One region of the Bradyrhizobium sp. USDA 4510 genome, then DNA from elsewhere that is predicted to be linked to it. Evidence: riboswitches for the same ligand, from Rfam matches in the RefSeq annotation. Region 1 holds a riboswitch; each other region holds the start of a gene.
The links. A riboswitch is a leader RNA that binds a small molecule or an ion and turns the genes downstream of it on or off. The one in region 1 is predicted to bind cobalamin.
Positions count from the first base shown of each region.

Region 2: linked by a shared signal. The riboswitch ahead of ACVMDN_RS35220 (TonB-dependent receptor) and the one ahead of ACVMDN_RS11075 (DUF1636 family protein) in region 1 are both predicted to bind cobalamin.
Region 3: linked by a shared signal. The riboswitch ahead of metE (5-methyltetrahydropteroyltriglutamate--homocysteine S-methyltransferase) and the one ahead of ACVMDN_RS11075 (DUF1636 family protein) in region 1 are both predicted to bind cobalamin.
Region 4: linked by a shared signal. The riboswitch ahead of ACVMDN_RS02305 (ribonucleoside-diphosphate reductase subunit alpha) and the one ahead of ACVMDN_RS11075 (DUF1636 family protein) in region 1 are both predicted to bind cobalamin.

Region 1 is NZ_JBSSBT010000001.1:2,503,531-2,507,812, reverse strand. Features, by position in the region: gene cobN (cobaltochelatase subunit CobN) at 1-95, opposite strand, end outside; gene cobW (cobalamin biosynthesis protein CobW) at 95-1,129, opposite strand; gene ACVMDN_RS11075 (DUF1636 family protein) at 1,126-1,500, opposite strand; cobalamin riboswitch at 1,595-1,806, opposite strand; gene cobO (cob(I)yrinic acid a,c-diamide adenosyltransferase) at 1,843-2,496, shown strand; gene ACVMDN_RS11065 (cobyric acid synthase) at 2,508-3,956, shown strand; gene ACVMDN_RS11060 (IS4 family transposase) at 4,093-4,282, shown strand, end outside.
Region 2 is NZ_JBSSBT010000001.1:7,549,998-7,554,279, reverse strand. Features, by position in the region: gene ACVMDN_RS35225 (hypothetical protein) at 154-327, opposite strand; gene ACVMDN_RS35220 (TonB-dependent receptor) at 440-2,704, opposite strand; cobalamin riboswitch at 2,814-3,011, opposite strand; gene ACVMDN_RS35215 (FecCD family ABC transporter permease) at 3,124-4,167, shown strand; gene ACVMDN_RS35210 (ABC transporter ATP-binding protein) at 4,164-4,282, shown strand, end outside.
Region 3 is NZ_JBSSBT010000001.1:1,277,463-1,281,744, reverse strand. Features, by position in the region: gene metE (5-methyltetrahydropteroyltriglutamate--homocysteine S-methyltransferase) at 623-2,968, opposite strand; cobalamin riboswitch at 3,070-3,269, opposite strand; gene ACVMDN_RS05660 (hypothetical protein) at 3,782-4,045, shown strand.
Region 4 is NZ_JBSSBT010000001.1:484,611-488,892, reverse strand. Features, by position in the region: gene ACVMDN_RS02305 (ribonucleoside-diphosphate reductase subunit alpha) at 1-1,739, opposite strand, end outside; cobalamin riboswitch at 1,902-2,116, opposite strand; gene ACVMDN_RS02300 (class I SAM-dependent methyltransferase) at 2,519-3,475, opposite strand; gene ACVMDN_RS02295 (nodulation protein NolB) at 3,653-3,865, opposite strand.

The DNA of each region.
Region 1 (4,282 bases):
AACGACAACACCACGAGATCGGCCGGATCCTGGCCGAGGTCCCTTGGCGTCGCGGTCTCCTCAAGGCCGCGGCTCTCGCGGAAGACGACGTGCATCAGACACCAAGCCGTGCCCTGATCGCGGCTTCATCGATGTCGGCATGTTCGCCGATCACGACGAGCTTCGACTGCCGCGCCCGGGCGCCCCAGGGCATGTCGAACTGATGCCGCACCCGCTCGCCGACCGATTGCACCAACAGCCGCATCGGCTTGCCTTCGACCGCGATGTAGCCCTTGGCGCGCAGCACGTTCTGCTCGCGCGCCAGCCCCTTGATCGAGGCGACCAGCGCGTCGACATCCGAAACTTCCGGAAGATCGATCACGACGGAATTGAAATCGTCGTGCTCGTGTTCCTCCTCGCCATCGTGATGCGACGGCCGCGCCGCGAGATCGCTTTCCGCCGCCGCCCCGAGCCCGAGGATTACGCGCGCGTCGATCGTGCCGTCGACGACGGGCAACATCGGCACCTCGCGCGGCATCTCGGCCGCGATCACCTCTTTCGCTGCCTTGATCCCCTCCGCCCCCGCGAGGTCCGCCTTGGTCAGCAGCACGATATCGGCACATGCGATCTGGTCCTCGAACACTTCCGACAGCGGCGTCTCGTGGTCGAGATTGTCGTCCGCCGCACGCTGCGCATCCACCGCGGCCGGATCAGGCGCAAAACGGCCGGCGGCGACGGCCTCGGCGTCGGCGAGCGCGATCACGCCGTCGACCGTGATCCGCGAACGGATCTCCGGCCAGTCGAACGCTTTCAGCAGCGGCTTCGGCAGCGCGAGCCCGGAAGTTTCGATCACGATGTGATCGGGCTTCACGTTCCGCGCCAGCAACTGCTCCATCGCCGGGATGAAATCGTCGGCGACGGTGCAGCAGATACAGCCATTGGCGAGTTCGACGATGTTCTCGGCCGGACAATTGGCGTCGGCGCACGACTTCAGGATGTCGCCGTCGACGCCTTCGCTGCCGAATTCGTTGACCAGCACCGCGAGCTTCTTGCCGTTGGCATTGCGGATCAGATGCTGGATCAGCGTCGTCTTGCCGGAGCCGAGAAAGCCGGTCACGACGGTGACCGGAATTTTGGCGAGCGTGGTCATTCTGCGGCCTCCGGCACGACGGGAAGAGGTGGAATGCGGGCGAGCGATTGCTTGCGGAAGATTTCCGGACGGCTGCGCCACGGCACGATGCCGTCGGGCGCCGCCGCATAGGCGGAGGCACCGGCGATCACATCCGCGGCATTATCAGCGGACAGTCGGCCGTAGACATAGGACCAGCGCCCCGGCGCGCTGAGCGCGACCGAGCAACCCTGGCTGCAGGCCGACAGGCATGCGACGGGAACCAGATTGACGTCATCAGGCACGCCGGCCTCGACAAGCGCGGCATGCAGGCGTGCACCGGGCGCGAGCTCACCTTCCGCCGGCGTCTGGCCGGCGCGGCAGGTGATGCAGACATGAAGTGTAACGCTCATCGCCCTTCCTGGATTGACAGCGGGAAGCGATGAGGCACACGAACCGATTTTGGACAGGTTCGTTCCCCGTCGCGGAACACCCCGTCCGCCGGTTTCACAACATGCTGCGTTGGCAGGTCTCCCGGCTTGCGGAGCAGGTTTTACCCTTCGATGCCCACCTTCCCGACTCCGTATGGAATCAGTGGCTTGGGCATCTCTCCGGTCACGGTCGCGGGGGCGGCTGCGCTTCGGGCCCGATTTAGCGGAGCCCTATCGCATTCCCTCTTCGCCTGTCGTAGGACAGGAACCAACGCAGGACCACCATTCGTCCAAGCCTCGCACTTGTCAAGCCGAAGGAATGTGATGACTTCTGATGGAAAGGGCGCTGAAGACGGCGCCGTCGGCACCGATCTTTCGCCGGATGCGCGCCACGCGGACAAGATGGCGAAAAAGAAGGCCGCCCGCGACCGCATCATGGCGACCAAGAGCGGTGAAAAGGGCCTGATCATCGTTCATACCGGCGCCGGCAAAGGAAAATCGTCCTCCGCGTTCGGCATGATCGTGCGCTGTGTGGCGCACGGCTTTCCCTGCGCCGTGGTGCAGTTCATCAAGGGCGCCTGGGATACCGGCGAGCGCCGCCTGCTCACCGGGCATTTCGGCGATCTCTGTCAATTCCACGCAATGGGCGAAGGCTTTACCTGGGAGACGCAGGATCGCGCCCGCGACATCGCGGCAGCGCAAGCCGGCTGGAAAAAGGCCAAGCAGCTGATCGCAGACCCGAGCCTGCGCATGGTCGTGCTCGACGAGATCAACATCGCGCTACGCTACGATTACCTTGCGATCGCCGATGTCGTCGACTTCCTGACCACGTCGAAGCCGCCGATGACCCATGTCGTGCTCACCGGGCGCAACGCCAAGGAGGAGCTGATCGAGATTGCCGATCTCGTCACCGAGATGACGCTGGTAAAGCATCCGTTCCGCTCCGGCATCAAGGCCCAGCCGGGCGTCGAGTTCTGACGGGCATCACGATGGCGCGCGCATTGATGATCCAGGGAGCCGGCTCGGACGTGGGCAAATCGCTCATCGTCGCCGGCCTCGCCCGCGCCGCGAGACGGCGCGGCCTGCGCGTGCTGCCGTTCAAGCCGCAGAACATGTCGAACAACGCCGCGGTGACCGTCGATGGCGGCGAGATCGGCCGCGCACAGGCGTTGCAGGCGCTCGCCGCCGGCGTCGAGCCGCACACCGACATGAACCCGGTGCTGCTGAAGCCCGAGACCGATGTCGGCGCCCAGGTCATCGTGCACGGCAAACGGATCGCCACCGCACGCGCGCGCGAATATGCCGGCATGAAACCATCGCTGATGGGCGCGGTGCTGGAGAGTTTTGCGCGCCTGAAGCAGCGCGCCGATCTGGTGCTGGTCGAGGGCGCCGGCAGTCCCGCCGAGGTTAACTTACGCAAGTCCGATATCGCCAATATGGGTTTTGCGCGCAAAGCCGACGTGCCAGTGGTGCTGGTCGGCGACATCGACCGCGGCGGCGTGATCGCGCAGCTCGTCGGCATCAAGACGGTGATCGACCCTGACGATGCGGCGATGATCCAGGGCTTTGTCATCAACAAATTCCGCGGCGATCCGACATTGTTCGATGACGGCTATCGCTTGATCGAAGAGCGCACCGTCTGGCGCGGATTTGGCGTGCTGCCCTGGTTCGTCCGCGCCGGCGAGCTTCCGGCCGAAGATGCGCTCGGGCTCGGCGAGGCGCGCAAGCCCGGCCAGCACAAGATCGCATTCCTTGCGTTGTCGCGGATCGCCAATTTCGACGACCTCGATCCCCTGAAGCTCGAGCCCGGCGTCGATCTCGTGATGGTACGTCCGGGCGAAGCCATCCCGGGTGATGCGAAGCTCGTCATCCTGCCCGGCTCGAAATCGACCCGCGGCGATCTCGCCTTCCTGCGCGCGCAGGGCTGGGACATCGACCTCCTCGCGCATCATCGCCGCGGCGGCCATGTCCTCGGCCTGTGCGGCGGATACCAGATGCTTGGACACAGCGTCGCCGACCCTGAAGGGATCGAGGGGCCCGCCGGCGAAACACGCGGCCTCGGGCTGCTCGATGTCACGACCACCATGACCGAACACAAGACGCTGACGCGCGTCAGCGCGGTGCATGCTGCGACCAGCCAGCCGATCAACGCCTATGAAATCCATATCGGGCGCACCGACGGCCCGGATCGCGCGCGGCCTTTTGCATCATTCGACGGTACGGCTGAGGGCGCGGTTTCCGCAGATGGGCGCGCTCACGGCAGCTATCTGCACGGCCTGTTCGCCTCGGACGAATTTCGCAAGGCTTTCCTCGCGCAACTCGACATCGCGGCGGCTGATCAGCCCTACGGCGCCAGGGTCGAGAGCGCGCTCGACGCGCTTGCCGAGCACATCGAGACCCATCTCGATGTCGAAGGCCTGCTCGCGCTGGCGCGTTAAAGCGAGATGATTCCTTCTCACCTCGCCCCGCGTGCGGCAGGGGTGTCCGGGGAATGATTCACTGTGTCGCGGTGCATGCTCGGCAGGACCGAGGCAAATCGGTCTTTTCTGGTTGTCGAGACACAGAGGGCCGAGCATGCGATATCGCGGTAGCATTTTTGGAAGGCTGCTTGAACCGATCAATCGACGGCAGTTTCAGACGGTTGTGGATCGTCTGGACGGGGATGCCTACGACAAGTCGTTCAGGAGCTGGGATCATCTGGTGACGCTGATCTATGCCCAGCTTAGCGGCAACAGCAGTCTGCGCGGGGTGGTGACTGGCTTCA
Region 2 (4,282 bases), 5.0 Mb from region 1:
GTGGGCAACCAATCCGGAAGGGTGGTCCGGCCGATGACCTCGCTGCGACCTAATGTCTGCTTGGCGACGACGAGCCGGGCTCGGTAGCTCGCGAGCTACGAGGCCGCCGCGCGCGACTGCGCGCAGGATCTGTGGATCGATATTCGCCGGGCCTCACAACGGCTCGTCATCATTGCCGTAGCGGTCGAGCTTCGGTGTGGCGATATCGCCGTCCTCGTAATAATCATCGTCCTGTAGCGCTGCGGCTGGCGGAGGTTTCTTCGCCTTGTCGTCGGTCTTGTCTTTGGTCTTCGTGCCGCCCTTGGTCTGCTTCCCGGCCTTGGCCATGCGTTTCCCCTGCGCGGGTCAAATCAGCTGCCGGAACTCTACCCCAGTTTCGGTGCGTTTGTAATGTTCGGGGACGGTGCGGCGGGGCAGACCCGCCCCACCGGTTCACGCTCTAGAACGTCGCGCCGGCCTTTACCATGTAGGTGCGGCCGGGCAGCGGATAGGCCGAGAAGCGGCCTTCGGTGAACGTGCTCGCGATGGCGTAGTCGTAATAGAGCGCGTTGAACAGGTTGTTCACGCTCAGTGACCAGAAGAAGCGGTCAACTTGCCCGCTCAGCTTGATATCGGCGGTGGCGTTTCCGGGAATCCGGCTCTGGGTGTTGGCCTGATCGTTGTCCATGATGCGCGAACTCCAGGCCCGCACCGTGGCGTCGAACACCAGATAGTTCTGCCAGATATTCCAGGTGACGCCGAGATTGCCGGTGTAGCGCGACACCAGCGGCACGTCGTTGCCGGCCCAGATGCCTTCGCGGAACACCGCGCGGGTGATCGCCATGCCGCCGCGCAGGGTCACCGTATCGCTGAACTTGAGCGAGGCACTGGTTTCCGAGCCATAGCGGCGGGTGGGGTCGAGGTTGGTGTTGAAGAACAGCACCGGGTTGAAATGGATTTCGTTCTCGAGATCCATCAGATAGACGCTGGTCTGGACCTGAAACAGGTTGGTCCTGACGCGAAAGCCGCCCTCGACATCCTGCGAGGTCTGGGTCTTGAGCTGGAAATTCTGCGGGATCGGGGCGAAGGTCAGCGGGTCGAATGACGGACCCGACGCGACGCGTTCGTCGACATCAGGCGTGCGGAATGCGCGTGCCGCGCGGCCGAACACCGAGAAGGTGTCGGTCAGGCGATGCTCGGCGCCGACATGCAGGGCGTATTGCGTCTCGTTGCTGTCGAGCGGTGCCGCCTGCGTGTCGAACGCGAACGGCGCATTCGGGTCGTAGCGATCGCGCGCCGAGATGCTGGTATTCTGGACGCGCGCGCCGTAGGAGATGTCGGTCGTTGGCAACAGGCCCAGCGTATGTTGCCAATAGCCGGCCACGCTCTGCTGCTCGATATTGTAGATGTGGAACGGGTCGACGCCCTGATAGGCGCCGCGCGCCTCGCGGAAGCTCGAATCGTAATAGTCGATGCCGGTCAGGATCGTCGACGGCACGCCCAGCATCACATTCTTGACGCTGAGCCGCGGCGTCAGCGACCAGGTCTGCAGCGCGGCGTCATTGTAGGTCGAGGCGAAGCTGATGGTCGGCACCGTGCCGAAGAAGCCGCTCTGCGTCTCGCGCTGCCGCCAGCCGCCGTCGACGATGAGGTCGACGCCGTTCATCAGCGTCTTGGTGAAGCCGGCGGTGACGCTGGCGGTCTGCTGGTTGGCATAGTCGAAGGGCGTCGCGGCGCCGCGGCGATCGGTGAGCAGCTCGTTCACGCCGATCGACGGATCGACCAGCCGTCCGCCGGGTAGGCCGAGCTTCTGGTCGCTGCCGGTGACGGTCAGGAAGGCGGTGAGATCAGGCGTCGTGTAGTTGATGTTGCCGACGGCGTTGCGCTGGTCGAGCGCATTGTTGACGCGGTAGCCGTCCGACTTGATGCCGTTGCCGTAGAACGAGGTGGACCACGGGCCGGAATTGAGCGCCGCGGAGACCGCGGCCATGCGGGTGTTGAACGAGCCAACTCCGGCCTCGGCCCGCATCGTCGTCGGCGGGCCGCCGACGCCGGTCTTGGTGATGATGTTGACGACGCCGCCCACCGCGTTGTCGCCGTAGAGCACCGCGCCGCTGTTGCCGCGCGTGATCTCGATGCGCTCGATCGAATCGAGCGGAATCGTGGTGAGGTCGAAGCCGGCCTTGTCGACGTCGTTGAGGCGGCGGCCGTTGAGCAGGAAAAGGGTATTGTCGGTCGCGAATGCGCCGAAGCCGCGCAGGTCGACCGACGTCTTGGCGCCGTTCGGTCCGCCATAGGGCGTTTGCAGCTGCACGCCCGGCACCTGCGCGAGGATCTCGGGTAACGACTGCACCGGCGAATGCGCGATGTCGTCGGCGGTGATCACGGCCGAGGAGGAGCCGACAATGCCGGCGAACTGGCGGCCGCCGGTGCCGCCCGTTCCGGTGGCCACGCCGGTCCCTGTCGTGCCCGATCCGGCTCCGCTGCCTGTATTGTTGCCTTGCGAGGTGCCCGGCGCCGGGCGTCGCGGCGCCGGCGCTTCGTCAGCGGCCGGCCTGGCGCGCGTGACGTTCTGGTCGCCCGGCTTGGTGACTTCGATCGCCGGCAGCTGATCGGGAGCGGGTGCCTGCTGCGCCCGCGCTGCGGAGACAAGGATCGCCGGCGCGATCATCGTCGACGCGAGCAGAAGCGCGCGGCGCCGCCGATGGAAAGGGAAGGAGAACATAAGCAAGGCCTCGGCAACGTCAGTGGCACGTCACCGCGAACCAGTCTCACCATCGTGCTCACAGCATCAGGTGAAGCTCATGCCTGTACTCCCCGACCGGCAGCATCGCGTGTGACCACGGCTGACGGCAGGTCTCCTGGCTCGCGGGTCGTTACCCTTCGTCGCCTTCCCAGGACCGAGATTCCCAGTGGCCTGTGACGAAGGATTCACCGCATACAGTTGCGGGGGCAGCCGCGGCGTTGGGGAAGTTTCCCCGTACCGCATTCCCTTTTCATCTCATGAAAGAACCGTCATGTTCATCTAGGGTTCGGCCGGGTAGCAAAGTCAATCCGGCGGAAGTCGGGCGGCGGCCGCGCGGCCACGGTTTTTGTCGAGTGTCGCTTGTCTGCCACGGCGATCGCTGTAAGAGCATGGATCCGATGAGCGCGCAGGATTTTGCCTTGGCGGCCGAGGTCGCGGCGCGGCGCCGGTGGGGCGCCACGGCGGCGCTGCTCGCGCTCGTGGTCCTGCTGTGTGTGCTCTCGCTCGGCATCGGGCCGGTGCGGCTGTCGCCGCTCGCGGTGATCGAGGCGCTGTTCGGCGGCGGCAGCGATGTGGCGCAGGTGATCGTGCGCGAGATCCGCCTGCCGCGCACCATCCTGGCATTTGCGATCGGCGGCATTCTCGGGCTGTCCGGTGCGGCGCTGCAAGGGCTGCTGCGCAATCCGCTGGCCTCGCCGTCGCTATTCGGCGCGCCGCAATCGGCGGCGTTCGGCGCGGTGCTGGTGATCGCGCTGGGCCTCGCCGATGTGCGCTCCTACGCGCTGCCGGTGGTGGCGATCATCGCCGCCTTCGGCTCGGTGTTCGCGCTGCTTGCGATCGCCGGCAGCAATGCCGGGCTGTTGATCCTGATCCTCGCTGGGCTCGCGATCTCGAGCTTTGCGGGAGCCGCGACCGCACTGGTGATGAATCTCTCGAGCAATCCGTTTGTGGTGCTGGAGATCGCGTTCTGGCTGCTCGGCTCGCTGGAGGACCGCAGCTTCCAGCACGTGGCGCTGGCGCTGCCCTTCATCGTCGCGGGCGCCGCCATCCTGCTCAGCCAGGCGAGCGCCTTCCGCGCGCTGACGCTTGGCGAGGAGGCGGCGCAGAGCCTCGGCGTCGACGTCGGGCGGTTGCGGCTCTTCGTGATCACGGGCGTGGCGCTTGGCGTCGGCGGCGCGGTCGCAGTCACCGGCACGATCGGCTTCATCGGCCTGGTTGCGCCGCATCTGATGCGTCCCGTGATCGGTCACGATCCGGCGCGGCTCTTGGTGCCCAGTGCGCTCACCGGCTCGGCGTTGCTGCTCGCGGCCGACATCGCGGTGCGCATCATTCCCTCGACCTCCGACATCAAGGTCGGCGTGCTGACCTCGATCATCGGCGTGCCGTTCTTCCTCTATCTGATCATGCGCGAACGCCGCGCGCTCGGCGGAGGCGTGGCATGACGCTGCTCTCCGCCGCCGCTCTCAATGCCTCGCTCGGCAGCCGCAAGGTGCTGCACGATGTCTCGCTGTCGTTGCCATCGGGCCATCTGGTCGCGCTGGTCGGGCCGAACGGCGC
Region 3 (4,282 bases), 1.2 Mb from region 1:
ATGACGACCAATCACACCGCTGAAGAGCACGCCGATCGGCATCCCGTTCGCCGCTCGTCTGCCAAGCTGTACAAGATCTCAACCAAAGCTTGGAACCCGCGGACCCAAGACTGGCGTAAGCAGGGCCTGCATCAATAGCAAGCCCGCTCATTCTTTTTCCGTCGGCAGTCTCGTATAGTCGCGTTGATCTAGCCCACCGTTTCCGGCAGGAACGCCTACCAAGGTGCGCTTTGGTGCCGGCCCATGACGGCCCGACTACCGCCCACGTCGCTCAACTCGGCAACACGTTGCGAAAATACTCATCAGCGACAAACCTTAGTGTAGATTTTTAATCCCAGGCAATATCGGCGGCATACCACGGCATAATTGAGCTCCCCTGAGCTTTTGTTTTAACTGTGGTCAGATTTTCGGCGGATGCCCTCGCCGTGATCGAACCATCGGCTGTCCTCCCTCCGCCGATGGACGTCGGTGCGATGCATAGAGCGTCGCTCCTCCCGGACACACTTCGCCCGGCCGCTAAAGGCGGCCGGGCTTTTTCGTTCCCCAAGTCCCCTCACGATCACCGACTGCGCAAAGTCCCACAAGCGATCGGCTTTCTCGACGAGAGACAACAGGCCAAGGCTCAACGGTCGACGGGAGCGGATCCAGCGCGCAGCTCGCGGGCGGCAGCGACCATGTTGACCAGTGCTGGGCGAACCTCCTCCCATTTCCGCGTCTTCAGGCCGCAGTCCGGATTGACCCAGAGCTGCGAGTCCTGCAGCCGCTTGCGAGCCAACGCCATGAGTCCCGTCATCTCGCTTGTCTCGGGCACGCGAGGAGAATGGATGTCGTACACGCCCGGCCCGATTTGATTTGGATATTTGTAGTTCCGAAACGCGTCAAGCAATTCCATCTTCGAGCGCGAGGTCTCGATCGAGATGACATCGGCGTCCATTGCAGCAATCGCATCGATGATGTCGTTGAATTCCGAGTAGCACATATGGGTATGAATCTGGGTTTGATCGGCGACGCCCGATGAGCAGATGCGGAAGCAATCCCCGGCCCAGTCGAGATAGGCCGCCCACTCCGATCGACGCGGTGGCAACCCCTCGCGCAGCGCTGCTTCGTCGATCTGGATCATGGTCGCACCCGCATTCTCGAGATCCCTGACTTCGTCTCGGATCGCGAGCGCAAGTTGGCGGCAGGCCTCGCTTCTGGGAATATCATCGCGAACAAACGACCAGTTCAAAATCGTTACCGGTCCGGTCAACATCGCCTTCATCGGCTTGTTGGTTAGTGATTGCGCGTAGCGCCACCAGTCCACGGTGATCGGCTTCGGCCGCGAGACGTCGCCAAACAGGATCGGTGGCCGAACGCAGCGCGAGCCATAGGATTGTACCCAGCCGTTTTTGGTAAATGCGAAGCCGGCGAGTTGCTCGCCGAAGTACTGCACCATGTCATTGCGCTCAAACTCGCCGTGCACGAGCACGTCCAGGCCAATGTCCTCCTGCCAACGGACAACACGCGCAGTCTCCTCCTTGAGAAACTTGTCGTATTGCCCGTCGCTCATCGAGCCTCTCGCGTGCGCCGCGCGGGCATTACGCACCTCTGCGGTCTGCGGAAACGATCCGATCGTCGTGGTCGGAAACGCCGGCAGTTTGAAGCGCTTGCGTTGGATCTCGGCACGGCTGGCAAATGGGCTGACGCGCCGTCGCATGGTCTGATTGATCGCACTCATCCGGACGGCGACATTGGCGTCACGGATCTTCGGGGAAGTTCCGCGGCGGGTGGTAACGCGCTCCGATTCCGCAAGAGCGTCGGCAACATCCTGATCGCCTGCGAGTGCCCGTGCCAAGGTCGCAAGCTCGCGAATCTTCTGAACCGAGAACGCAAGCCAGCTCTTGACATCGGAAGCAAGCTCCGTTTCGAGTTCAACATCGACCGGCACGTGAAGCAGCGAACAGGATGGGGCGATCTGTACGCGATCCTTGCCGAGCTTCGCAATGGCGGGATCGAGCCGCTGGCGCAGCGCCGACAAATTCGTCCGCCACACATTGCGACCGTCTATCACGCCGAGTGACATGACGAGTTCACTTCGCCCGGCAGCAATGATCTGATCCAATAACTCCGGCGCCCGAACCAGATCGACATGCAGGCCGGCAACAGGTAGGCGCAAGGCGGTGTGAAGATTGTCGCCAAGGTGGCCAAAATAGCTGGCAACCATGATCTTGATGGCCGGCCCTTCCTTGGCGAGCCGGTCATAGGCATGCAGCAAAGATTTTTTTGCCCCCTGATCCAGATCAAGGACCATACAGGGCTCGTCAAATTGAACCCATTCTGCTCCGCGTTTGGCCAATTCCTGCAGAACCTTGATATAGATCGGTATCAGGTCATCCAGGAGTGACAGTGGCTGGATCGCGGGATCCGCACTCTTGCCTAGCTTCAAGAAAGTGGCCGGACCGATCAGGACAGGGCGCGTCTGAAAGCCAAGGGCCTTGGCTTCCTCATACTCCTCGATAGGCTTGCGAGAGGAGAGTCTGAAAGTCTGCCCCCGATGAAATTCCGGAACCATGTAGTGGTAGTTGGTATCGAACCACTTGGTCATCTCCTGCGCGGGTGCGCCATAGCCGCGAGGTCCGTGACCGCAACTCGCATCCTGACTGCCGCTTTGTGAACCGCGTGCCATGGCGAAATACGTCTTGAGAGAAGCAGGCTCGGCTTTCGAGGCATAGACTTCCGGGATGGCGCCGACCATGACACTGGTGTCGAGCACCTGATCGTATAGCGAGAAATCGTTCGACGGAATGATGGTGACACCGAGGGATTTCTGGCGCGCCCAGTTCGCCGCACGTAGGCCGGCTGCGTCCTCGAGCAATTGCTGTTCGCTGATTCTTCCGGCCCAATAGCTTTCGAGCGCGAGTTTAAGCTCGCGTCTTGGACCGATGCGCGGCGTTCCGAGCGTGGCAACCGGAAGCGAGAGAAGAGACATAGCGTTAACCCATGTTGGGGGCAAAGGCCATGGCGGACGCAGGCAGGAGACGTCGCGCGAGCGACGGCTGCTTGGCGCACCACCGGGACACCCCGCCCGTGGACGAACATATTGTCGGGGCAGGTCTCCTGGCTCGCGGGTCATCGCCACTGTCCGGCCTTCCCGAAGCCGCGCAGGCTTCAGTGACTCTGTTGGACAGCGGCTCGCCGCTCACAGTTGCGGGGGCAGCGCCGGCATCACCGGCTTCCCTCTTAGCTCCGGATCAAGCAGGAACCGGAGCACCTCGACGACTTGGATTATCGGCAAGACAACTCCGCCGTCAACCTCTCAAATTGATGCTGCGACGTCTCCTACGTGTTGACGATGCACGGCCACTCTTGATCGCGACGTTGAAGCCACTCTCCAATCACAGATATCGGGGTGACCATCTGCGAGGCGCGTTGGCGTCGGACCGCGTGTCAGATCATGGAAGAGACGAATGCGGCCTGGGCGATGAAGGTCACGGTGCCGAGACAGGACGCTCTTCACGCGATCCAGCTTTCAAACATTCATCGAGCACCCTTCGATAAGTCCCCCTTTCTCCACCAACAACCAGTGTGAATAGGCGCGCTATACGCTAAATCCGCCGGCATACTCAGCGAGCATGTTGATCTACGACCAATCCTGGTAGGCGCCATGCGGACGTTTTTTGGCGATACTGCGAAAAGCAAGCATAGTGAATCACCAACGAAAAGAGTAGCTCGCAATGAAAATGGCTGTTTGGAGTGCCCTCGGCGTCTTTGCTGCTGCCGTCTTTGCGGTCGGCCTGTTCGGGTGGATAGCAAGGCCACTTATGAACCCGGCCGTCAGACAGATGCTCTCGAACGTTTTGAGCAGTTCAAGCCGAAGCTAGCTCAACCCGAGGGGCTTGGCCTTCTTGCCCGGTCGGTACGACTGCATGGAAGCGCGGCTCTTCCAAATGTTGACTACGGCGACGAACTGATAGACGCCGGTCACGAAGCGGGCCATCACGCGAGCGGCGAATGTCGTCGTCCCATCGTCTGCCTGACTTTTGAACTTGCGAGCGCCAATTCCTAATCGCTCGCCGCTGATGGGCGGCTTCGCCTCGTTGTGGCCATAAAGCGCCTTGCACAACCGGTTGAGGCACTCTCGACCTTGGCAGCAGCGGCAACGAACCCGGACCACACCGGTTCGATGGCGGCAAACCTGCACTCAATTGTCGTCTGGCTTCTGGCAGCGAGGCTTTCAAAACTGCGCTGCTCGGAGATCCAGTGCGTGACAGGAATGAGCCACGAAAGTCGCTGCGAATAGGCT
Region 4 (4,282 bases), 2.0 Mb from region 1:
CATGCCGTCCAGTGCAGCATGTGAAGATCCCATTTATCGACGTCAGCCGGCAGATAGAGGTTGACCGACTGGCTCTGGCAGACGAACGCGGCGCGGTCGGCGGCAAGTTCGACGATCCAGCGCTGGTCGATCTCGAAGGCGGTGCGAAAGACCGCTTTCTCGATTTCCGAGAGGATGTCGAGATGGGCGACCGAACCCTCGGCGGCGATGATGGACTGCCAGATCGCCGAAGTATTGGCGCCCTTGGCGGCCAGCAGCTTGGCGAGATGCCGATTACGCACCGAGATGGCGCCGGACAAGGTCTTATGGGTGTAGATGTTGGCCGGGATGGGTTCTACACAAGCGCTGGTGCCGCCGCAGATAATGCTTATCGAGGCGGTCGGCGCGATCGCGATCTTATGGCTGAAGCGGGCCATCACGCCTCGTTCCAGGGCATCCGGGCACGGCCCCCGCTCGCGCGCGAGCGTCACGGATGCCGCATCAGCATCGCGACGGATTTTCCGGAACATGTTCAGATTGAACGACTTGGCCACGACGCTTTCCATCGGAATGCTCTTGGCCTGCAGGAACGAGTGGAAGCCCATGACGCCAAGGCCGACGGAACGCTCACGCAAGGCGGCGTAGCGGGCACGCTTCATGACGCCCGGCGCCACCGTGATGAAGTGGGTCAGCACGTTGTCGAGGAAGCGCATGACGTCCTCGATGAAGCCAGGCTCCTCGTTCCACTGGTCCCAGGTCTCGAGGTTGAGCGACGACAGGCAGCACACGGCGGTACGCTCCTCGTCGCGATGATCGATGCCGGTCGGCAGGGTAATTTCGCTGCACAGGTTGGACGTTGAGACCTTGAGGCCGAGCTCGCGCTGGTGCTTGGGGAGCGCGCGGTTCACTGTATCGATGAACAAGAGATAAGGCTCCCCCGTCTGCAGCCGGTTCTCCAGGATGCGTTGCCACAGCTGGCGGGCGTCGATTTCGCGGATAACCTCCTTGGTCTTCGGACTGCGCAGAGCGAACGCAGTGCCGGCGCCTACGGCACGCATGAACTCATCGGTGACGTTGATGCCGTGATGCAGGTTGAGACTCTTGCGGTTGAAGTCGCCGGACGCCTTGCGGATCTCGAGGAACTCCTCGATCTCGGGATGGTGGATATCGAGATAGACCGCAGCCGAGCCGCGCCGTAACGAGCCCTGGCTGATCGCCAACGTCAGGCCGTCCATGACGTGGATGAACGGGATGATGCCTGAGGTAACGCCGCCCTTCACCTGCTCGCCGATCGAGCGAACATTGCCCCAGTAGGTGCCGATGCCGCCACCGTTAGAGGCAAGCCATACGTTCTCGTTCCAGGTGCCCACGATGCCTTCGAGCGAGTCCGACACCGAGTTAAGGAAGCAGGAAATCGGCAGGCCGCGCGTCGTGCCGCCGTTGGAGAGCACCGGTGTGGCTGGCATGAACCACAGCCGAGACATCGCATCGTAGAGACGTTGGGCATGCGCAACATCATCCGCGAAGGCGCAAGACACCCGCGCGAACATGTCCTGGATCATTTCGCCGGCGAGCAGATAACGGTCGCTCAGCGTCAGCTTGCCGAACGGCGTCAACAGGTCGTCGCGCGTCCGATCGAGCTTGAGATCGGCCGGCTTTGGCGATGGCGCAAGGGGGTACGGCAGCGGGGCCGGCGACGGCGGCGGCACAAGACACAACTCAGGCGCGCTGGGCTCTGCCTGCAATGGCTGCGACCTCACGCGCGCCGGCTCCTCAATGAGATGACCATGCTGATCGAAATCGTAAGACGGCGACATCGGCAACCCCGCGATGTTAGGCGGGGGGGACTGCGCGGATGACTTGCGAGGAAACCGGTCAAACGTCTCCGGCTGCAAGCGACCCAACGGGGCACCCCGCCCGAGGACTTTCGTTCAGTCGCGGCAGGTCTCCTGGCTCGCGGGTCGCCGCGGCTGTCGGCCTTCCCGGCGCTGTGCTGCGCCAGTGACCATGATGACAACCGCTCGCCGCTTACAGTTGCGGGGGCAGCCCCGGAGTAGCCGTTCGGCGCACCGGGTTCCCTCTTAGCTTCCGACCTACAAAATGTTGGGGCCAGAAGACCGTGACTGGCTAGACATAGGCACTACTCGCCGGGATTCGTCAACTGGGGAGATCCAGATTGAAACGCAAAAACATACCGAAGCCCGGACGACTTTGTCGCCGCTGTCGGCTTCTGCTGCAGGTGATTGGATATGCCGTTGGGCTGCATTACCGGTTTCCGTCAAGCCTGCGCAAAGGTCGAGGGAATTCCTGGCTCGCACGTCGCATTGATGGAATCTAAGAAACGGCGCGTCAGTAGAGGAGCAATTCGGCCAGACGCTTGATTTGATTCGCAGCGCTCCTGCTCGCCGCGACCAATGGCATCTGGACGAATTCGTTATCCACTCGCGGGCGAACAACATCGGCTCTGGCGCGCCGTCGACCGGAATGGCCTTGCATCCAGCCCCGAACCGAATCGCGCTGCACAGTGGTCCCACGCCTGTCACGGCTCCAGCGCGACCTGCAAGCCCTCCTTACTTTCAACATGAACGTAACGGGGTCCGATCGGCCGTCCCCTGCCGCTGGCGACAGTGACAATGTCTTCCAAAGGCATGGCGCGCGCATCCGCCTCGGGGCGAGACAAGATCAGATCGGCGTGAAACAGCCCTTCCGATTCGAGGCCGGTGGCATCCACGCCAAGGGCCGCCAAGCTGGCCAAACAGCTCTCAAATTCTTCAGCATCGCGAAAGCGACGCTGGATAAACGTTGCGCCGGCAAGACGTTCTGTCACAAGACCACGGTTTGCGAACGTCGCGGCGAGCGATTCAAATGGGAACATTCGTAGCACGAAGGAGATGATCCATGGTTGCTTCTCTGCCGCATCGAGAATCTCGCCGAACGTCTTCTCGGTAACGTAGCCGATGCATCCGGTCGACATGATAACATCCACGGAGCGGAGAATGCGCGCGCTGTCCATCGATAGCGCCTCCTTTTCAAGGTCAGCGACAATGCCCTGCTCTAAAAGGCCAACATTCTTCGCATAGCTGACCGCCGCTGCCGACACATCGAGGCCGATAAAGCGTGCCAACCCGACATCAGGCCAGGCTGCATAGAAACTGCGATCGAGACTCACCAATGTCTCAGAGCTGATCGCTCTCATCTCACGCCGGGCGTAGCGGTGACGCAAGCCCGCGAAGGTCAGCGGAAAGCGATGCACCGCTGCATTGATACCGTACGAACAACCAACATCGAGCACGACGGGCTTGAGGCCGGTGGCCGAAGCTTTCGCTGCCAGTATTTGGCGCACAACCGGCTCAGCCACGTCCGGTATCATATAATCCAGGTCTCCGAGGACCGAGAAATATGCCCTCGGATCATCCGAAGCATAAATATCGTGGAATGCAGCTTTAGACCGATTGATGCGCGAGAAATCTATCCGCAACGCAATGTCTCCTCTCATTTGCAAGCAGCTCGACGGCTGTTGCCTTCGTACCCGCCTGCACTTTGGTTATATAGGGTGTAGGCCCTTACATCCGCCGATGCGGTAGCAGAAGTGGCAAGTGAACAAGCGCATCACCCCCTCTGCGCGTCGCGGCGCGAGCGATCCTGCTGTTGTGCGAAGAAACCATCAGCCCGCTCAGCCCACCGATAGAAGCTTATTCAGAGATAAGCTGACGGCGCCGGCGCCCTTGGAGATGAGCGAAACCTGAATGACGCGATCGCCAACATCCCACAGGTTCGTCAAGGCCGAATCGAAATGATCCCTACCTTCCGGTTTACCTGCCGGATGCCAGGCGGCAGGCCCACGAAGCTGCACCTTGCTTCGAAGCTGCCTGCGCAAGACTATCATGAAACTGGTCCCGCACCGATAAACAGCCGCTGGAGAACCATTCAGCCGGGTTGAGAGAGATCGAGGCAACGGCAGGCAACATGAGAAGAACCGTTTTGTCACGTGATGAGATTGGCACCTTCGTGAGCGCGAATGGGCCAGCACCCTAGAAACGCAAGCTGACCGAAAGCTGACGAGCCTTCGTCACCTGATGATCATCGAGCGCGAAACCAGTGCCCCATCTTGAGATGCTCCGGAGATCTTGCGAGATCGTTAGACCAAATCAACGAATGCTGCGGATCGGCAGACGGGAATTGCACCAGGCCAAGTCAACGCAACCATACAAAGCTGACACCGGCATTGAAAATCCGTCCGGCCTTACTGGCAAGGCCATGTCATCAATCGTGTCGAAATCGTCTGAGCGCCGTCAGCTTCTCG